2 linked regions of the Rhodopseudomonas boonkerdii genome follow. The protein of the gene in region 1 interacts with the protein of each later gene in a pairwise test. Links are inferred from orthologs where the notes say so. Each region holds a gene or a part of one and is shown in the gene's direction. Other genes may lie near its edges.

Region 1 (3,207 bases):
TCCTCTGGCTCCCACTCGCCGCCGTGATCATGGGCTGCGGCAGCGTGCTGGTGCGCGCCGTGATCGTGTCCCGTAGCGACCGGCGCGGGCGCTGACGTCGCAGCTGGCGCCTCGGCCTTCTTCTCATAGACCTCGGCCTGCTGGATCAGCCTCACGGTGCCAACCATCTGCACGGCCGTGGTAGCCGCACCAGCAACGACTCCGGCGAGCACTGCCGAGAACACGATCGAACGAAAAACGGACATGGGTCTTCAGCGGACGCTGTCAGTCGCGGGGATTAATGGCAGGGAAAGGCGTTGGCATGGCGCACGTCATGCGCCGCATTGTGGACCGCGCTGATATGCGAGAAGCCGACCACGCCGACAATGAACAGCCCGAGCGCCATGGCGAGAACGGCCTGCACGACGGCATTAACGTCGGTGGTGGCAGTGGAGAGCTGGGCGGTCTGGGTCTGCTGCATGGGATTCCTCGTCAGTTACCGATCAGTTTAACGACTTTGTTCCGGCGATGCGACCGCCAATTTTGCCATGGCCCGGGCGAGATCCCGGCTGGTCAGATGCAGATTGGTGCCGGACGCGAGCCGCGCATGGGCAATCTTGCCGTGAGCCGCCAAATGGAACGCGGCTTCCTGGTCCTGGAAAAACGCTGCGCAATCGCCCGGCGTCGGCATGCGCTTCAGCAGGGTCCGGAAAGCATGGCGGTGCACCATGCAGACGCCATCGTGCCCCTCCGGACGGAACGACAACGCGTCCACGTCACTGCGCCAGCGCAATGAGCTGCCGGTGGGCAAGTCGTATCCATCGGTCATGCCCCCTTGGTAACGATTTCAGCTACGATCCCCAAGCCCCACCGGGACAGCCGACGCTTGCCTCCCCCGCCCGCTTCGCTAAGACGGGCATCCACAAGAATCTCGGAGATCCGCCGATGGCCCTGATGCCCTTCACCGACGCCATGGCTGCGGTCCTGGAAGGCGCCGGCGCGCTACCCGAGGAGATGGTCGCGCTGGAGGACGCATTTCACCGCGTGCTGGCGCGTGACGTCGCCTCGCTGCGCACGCAGCCGCCGGAGGCCATGTCGGCCATGGACGGCTATGCCGTGCGCGCAACCGATGCGACACTCGGCGCCAAGCTGAAAGTGATCGGCGAGATTGCCGCCGGCAAGCCCTTCGATCGCGCCCTTGCCGCCGGTGAAGCTGCGCGGATCTTCACGGGTGGCGTGGTCCCCGCCGGCGCCGATGGCATCGTCATCCAGGAAGACACGACGCGTGACGGTGGCATCGTCATCGTCAACGAAGCCGCCACTGCCGGCAGACATATCCGCCCCGCCGGGGTGGATTTCAGCCAAGGCGATATATTGCTGCGCGCCGGGACTCGCCTTTCCGACCGCGATCTGGCCCTCGCTGCCGGCATGAATCACCCAACGGTGCCCGTGCATCGCCGTCCCGTCGTTGCCATGCTCGCCACCGGCGACGAATTGGTGATGCCGGGCGCCACGCCTGGCCCCGGCCAGATTGTGCTCTCCAATGGCTTCGCCTTGCGCGCGCTGGCACGGGCGGAAGGCGCCGAGGTGGTCGATCTCGGCATCGCCCGCGACACGCTGGAAGCGACGACCGCGGCAATCCAGCGTGCGATCGATCTCAAAGTGGATGTCCTCATCACCACCGGCGGCGCGTCCGTTGGCGACCACGATCTCGTGCAGCAATCGCTGGTCGAGGCCGGCGTTGACATGTCGTTCTGGAAGATCGCCATGCGGCCGGGCAAGCCAATGATGCACGGCCGCCGCGGTGCCATGTGGGTGATCGGCCTGCCCGGCAATCCCGTTTCGTCGTATGTCTGCGGCTTCCTGTTCATGGTGCCGCTGCTGCGCGCGCTGTCCGGCCGCAGCGAAGTCCAGCATCATCGTGAGGCTGCCGTGCTCGGCCGCGATCTCGCCGCCAACGACCAACGCGAGGATTATCTGCGCACACGCCTCGCATGGCGGGATGGCCGGCTGGTGGCGACGCCGGTGACGAAACAGGACTCCTCGCTGCTCGGCAATCTCGCTATCGCTGAAGGCTTGCTGGTCCGCCCGCCTCATGCCGAGGCTGCCAGGACTGGCGATCCCTGTGAAATCATTCGTCTTCCGACTTAGCGGAATACCGCGAACCGACACGATCCTCGGGCGGACCTGATCACGCATCGCCTTTCGCAAACTTCGCTTGCCCTCAGTCACCAAGTTGTCACGTAACGCGGCGACAGAGAGCACAGACAACACATTCGGTGCCGTTCATGGATTACTTCAAGCGCTTCAACTTCCTCTTCGCCATGCCGACGTTTGACGCCGACGATCTCGAGGGCGTTCGCCTCAATCAGATTGTTGAGGAAATCGAGAAATCGGGCTTCGAGGTGGTGAAAGCGCGCAAGCTGGAAGACGCCGCCATCGCGGTGCAGACTGACGCCGCCATCGGCTGCATGGTCGTCGACTGGGGCAAGAAGGGCCTCGAGGGCAAGACCGCCGCGCTGATCAACCTCATGCGCCGTCGCGGCCTCGATTTCCCGATCATGCTCCTGATCCGCCGCCAGCGCTTCGAGGATATCCCGGTCGAGGTGCTCGACTTCATCGACGGCTATATCTTCCTGTCGGAGGAAACCCCGCCCTTCATCGCCAAGAACCTGATCAGCCGCCTCAAGCAATATGCGGAGACGCTGAAGACGCCGTTCTTCGGCGCTCTCGTCGATTATGCCGAGGAAGGCAACCAGCTCTGGACCTGCCCGGGGCACAATGGCGGCGTATTCTACAGCCGCAGCCCGATCGGCCGTGTCTTCATGGAGCATCTCGGCGAAGCCGTGTTCCGCGACGACCTCGACAATTCCGTACTCGACCTCGGCGACCTCCTTACCCACGAAGGTCCCGCCCTTCAGGCCCAGAAAGAAGCCGCGCAGATTTTCGGCGCGGAGAAGACCTACTTCGTCCTCAACGGCACTTCGACCTCCAACAAGGTCGCGCTCTCTGCGCTGGTGACCGATGGCGATCTCGTGCTGTTCGACCGCAATAATCACAAAGCCGCACTGCATGGCGCGCTGATGATCTCCGGTGGCACGCCGATCTATGTGCCGACCGTGCGCAATCCCTGGGGCCTGATCGGCCCGATGGACTGGAATGCCTTCAGCGAAGAATCCCTGCGCGAGCGTATCCGTACCAATCCGCTGGTCACCGACAAAGATGCCT
Region 2 (3,113 bases), 1.1 Mb from region 1 along the record:
GGGTGGACACCGGCGAGATGTAGCCGAGACCAAGACCGACACCGCCGATCACGCCCGAGCCGATCCACAGCAGCCACAGTTGATGCGTATAGATGCCGATGGAGCCGAGCACGAGACCGCCACACCAGCACAGCGCCGAGACAAAGGCAGCCTTGCGCGGACCGACGCGCTCCAGCCAGCCGCCCCAGATGGCAGCGGAAACACCGAGCAACACGAAGAAGAGGGTGTACATCCAGCCGAGGCTGGCGACCTTCCAGTTACAACTGGTGGTGAACAATTCGGTCATCAGCGACATGCCGTCGCAAACTTCCTTCGATGCTGGATTGGGGATTGCCTGCGACAGCGGCAGCCAGAACACGCTGAAGCCATAGGCCATGCCAATGCAAAGATGAATGCAAAGCGCCGCCGGCGGCACCAGCCAGCGATTGAATCCTGCCGTCGCGATAATGCGCTCGCGATCTAACAAACCTGGCCTTGCGCCAGACAGACTTCCGGCATTGCCAACAGTTGTCATTAAAATTCTCCCCAGCAGTCAGCCCTTCTGAGCTGCCCTGCGTTAACGAAACAGTCGCGTCGTCAATTCATTCCCCGGCTGCGTGCAGACGACAGATTCTCGCGCGTCAGCTGTTGGGGACAGGACCAAAGACCGGCGCCGGAGTCGATAGGGAAAAAGTATCAATCTACGAAATTTCTCAATTATCTCAGTGGTATACCAGGGACTCAATCATCATTTGCTATCGCAGCATTCATTTTTTGAATGACGAATATCATCACATCGCCGGATCGCTCCGAGCAGTCGATGCGGTCGCCGATCTGCTGCACCAGCACTGGAATATCGATCACTGCCATGGGGTCCGTGCAGCGCACTTCGATATATTCACCGACCGCAAGCATCTTCATTGCCTTGCGCGTCATCAACGCAGGCAGCGGGCATTTCAGTCCGGTGAGATCGAGCTTGGTTACGGCCACACATAGGTTCCGGGTGATGCGGCGGGTTATATATCCCGACGACGCCAAATGTCATATGCAGGCTTATGACGATGAAGGATCGTGAGTTCACGCTTGGCCTTGTGCTTGCCGGCGGTCTCGCCCGCCGTATGGGCGGTGGCGACAAGCCAATGCGCGTCATCGCCGGCCGCAGCATGATGGCCCGCGTCATCGATCGTATCGCGCCGCAATGCGACGCGCTCGTGCTTAACGCCAATGGCGATACGACCCGGTTTGCGGTATTCGGCCTTCCGGTCGTCGCTGACAGCATTACGGATTTTCCCGGCCCTCTTGCCGGCGTTCTTGCAGGGCTCGACTGGACAGCGCAGCATCGGCCTGACATCAGGTGGATGCTCAGCGCGCCGGGCGATTGCCCGTTCCTGCCGCGCGATCTCGCTGCAAGTTTGCATCGTGCACGGAGCGACGAAGATGCGGAGCTGGCGGTGGCCGCCTCGGCCGGACAAACTCACCCTGTCGTCGGACTATGGGACGTTGCATTGCGCCATGATCTGCGACATGCGCTGATGAATGAACAACTCCGCCAGGTCAGCCGTTTCATGGCGCGCTATAGGCTCGCCAAAGTCGACTGGCCGACCGCCCCCCTCGATCCCTTCTTCAATGCCAACACGGCCGATGACCTCATCGAGGCCGAACGCCTCGCATTGCTAGACGACAAGGGCTGACCTAAGCTTCCTTCCAATACGCGGTCGCAAGTGCCGCGCTAAATCGGGAGGATTTTCATGCGCGGCACCTGCCTGTCCGTGATCTCGTCGCTCGCCTTTGCCCTTTTCACCTCCACCGCATCAGCGCAAATCTCCGACGACGTCGTCAAGATCGGCGTGCTCACCGACATGAACGGTCCGGCGGCCACGCCCTCCGGTCAGGGATCCGTCACGGCTGCGCAAATGGCCGTGGAGGACTTTGGCGGCAGCGTGCTCGGCAAGCCGATCAGCGTGATCGTCGGCGACCATCAGCTCAAGCCCGATGTCGGCGCCTCGCTGGCGCGGCGCTGGTACGATGTCGATCAGGTCGACATCATCGTCGATGTGCCCGTCTCCGCCGTCGGCCTTGCCGTGCAGAATGTCGCCAACGACCGCAAGCGTCTCTTCATCACCCATTCCACCGGCGCGGCTGATTTCCACGGCAAGTTCTGCTCGCCCTACACGATGCAATGGGTGTTCGATACCCGCGCCCTTGCCGTCGGTACCGCGCAGGAAGTCGTGAAGCGCGGCGGCGACACATGGTTCTTCATCACCGACGATTTTGCCTTCGGGCATGCGCTGAAGCGCGATGCGGCAGCGGTCGTGACGAAGACCGGCGGCAAGGTGATCGGCTCCGTGCGTCCGCCCTTCGGCGCGTCCGACCTCTCCTCCTTCGTGCTGCAGGCGCAAGCCTCAAAGGCGAAGATCATCGGCATCGCCGGCGGCCCGCCGAACAATATCAACGAGATCAAGACCGCCGGCGAATTCGGCGTATTCAAGGGCGGACAACAGATGGCCGCGTTGCTGGCGCTGATCACCGACATCGACTCGCTCGGCCTGCAGACCGCACAGGGCCTACTGCTGACGACGTCGTTCTATTGGGACATGGACGACAAGACGCGCGCATGGTCGAAGCGCTTTTTCGACAAGACGAAGCGCATGCCTACCATGTGGCAGGCCGGCGTCTATTCCTCCACTATGGTCTATCTCAACGCCATCAAGGAGGCCGGCACCGACGATCCTCTGAAGGTGGCTGCCAAGATGCGCGAGAAGCCGATCGAGGACTTCTTCGCACGCAACGGCAAACTGCGCGAGGACGGGCTGATGGTACACGACCTGATGCTGGTGCAGGTGAAATCGCCGGAAGAGTCGAAGTATCCGTGGGACTACTACAAGATACTCGCCAAAATCTCCGGCGAGGATGCCTTCGGCCCACCGGACCCGGCATGCGGGTTGATCAAGAAGTAAGAGCTACTTCACAGCCCCGATCTCGCGAAAATATTTCAGCACGCCGGGATGGATCATCGTCAGCTCGGGCGCAGCGGCGACGGTATTGCTCGCCGTCGTCTCCTTCGCCTGAGCGAGCTTCGCACCGAGCGAAGCCTCCGCCCCGTGCAGTGTTTTCGCGAGCCGATAGGCGACATC

What was found.
Region 2: the proteins of E0H22_RS13070 (region 1) and mobA interact in binary tests that used the Escherichia coli proteins (3 or more experiments, as listed by UniProt). The link is inferred for Rhodopseudomonas boonkerdii from one-to-one orthologs.

What each region holds. Positions count from the first base shown.
Region 1 is NZ_CP036537.1:2,819,549-2,822,755, reverse strand. The notes cover bases 144-3,027. They hold E0H22_RS13070 (molybdopterin molybdotransferase MoeA), read left to right. Parts: upstream 144-924; coding sequence 925-2,130; downstream 2,131-3,027. Other genes in these bases: E0H22_RS13065 (Orn/Lys/Arg family decarboxylase), read left to right, coding at 2,268-3,027; E0H22_RS13075 (hypothetical protein), read right to left, coding at 488-808; E0H22_RS13080 (CbtB domain-containing protein), read right to left, coding at 278-460; E0H22_RS13085 (CbtA family protein), read right to left, coding at 144-245. In the rest of the region: more of E0H22_RS13085, read right to left, coding at 1-143; more of E0H22_RS13065, read left to right, coding at 3,028-3,207. UniProt on the Escherichia coli protein: Catalyzes the insertion of molybdate into adenylated molybdopterin with the concomitant release of AMP.
Region 2 is NZ_CP036537.1:1,723,038-1,726,150, reverse strand. The notes cover bases 63-2,852. They hold mobA (molybdenum cofactor guanylyltransferase MobA), read left to right. Parts: upstream 63-1,034; coding sequence 1,035-1,670; downstream 1,671-2,852. Other genes in these bases: E0H22_RS08070 (ABC transporter substrate-binding protein), read left to right, coding at 1,728-2,852; E0H22_RS08080 (sulfurtransferase TusA family protein), read right to left, coding at 721-969; E0H22_RS08085 (OFA family MFS transporter), read right to left, coding at 63-514. In the rest of the region: more of E0H22_RS08085, read right to left, coding at 1-62; more of E0H22_RS08070, read left to right, coding at 2,853-2,936; E0H22_RS08065 (TAXI family TRAP transporter solute-binding subunit), read right to left, coding at 2,940-3,113. UniProt on the Escherichia coli protein: Transfers a GMP moiety from GTP to Mo-molybdopterin (Mo-MPT) cofactor (Moco or molybdenum cofactor) to form Mo-molybdopterin guanine dinucleotide (Mo-MGD) cofactor.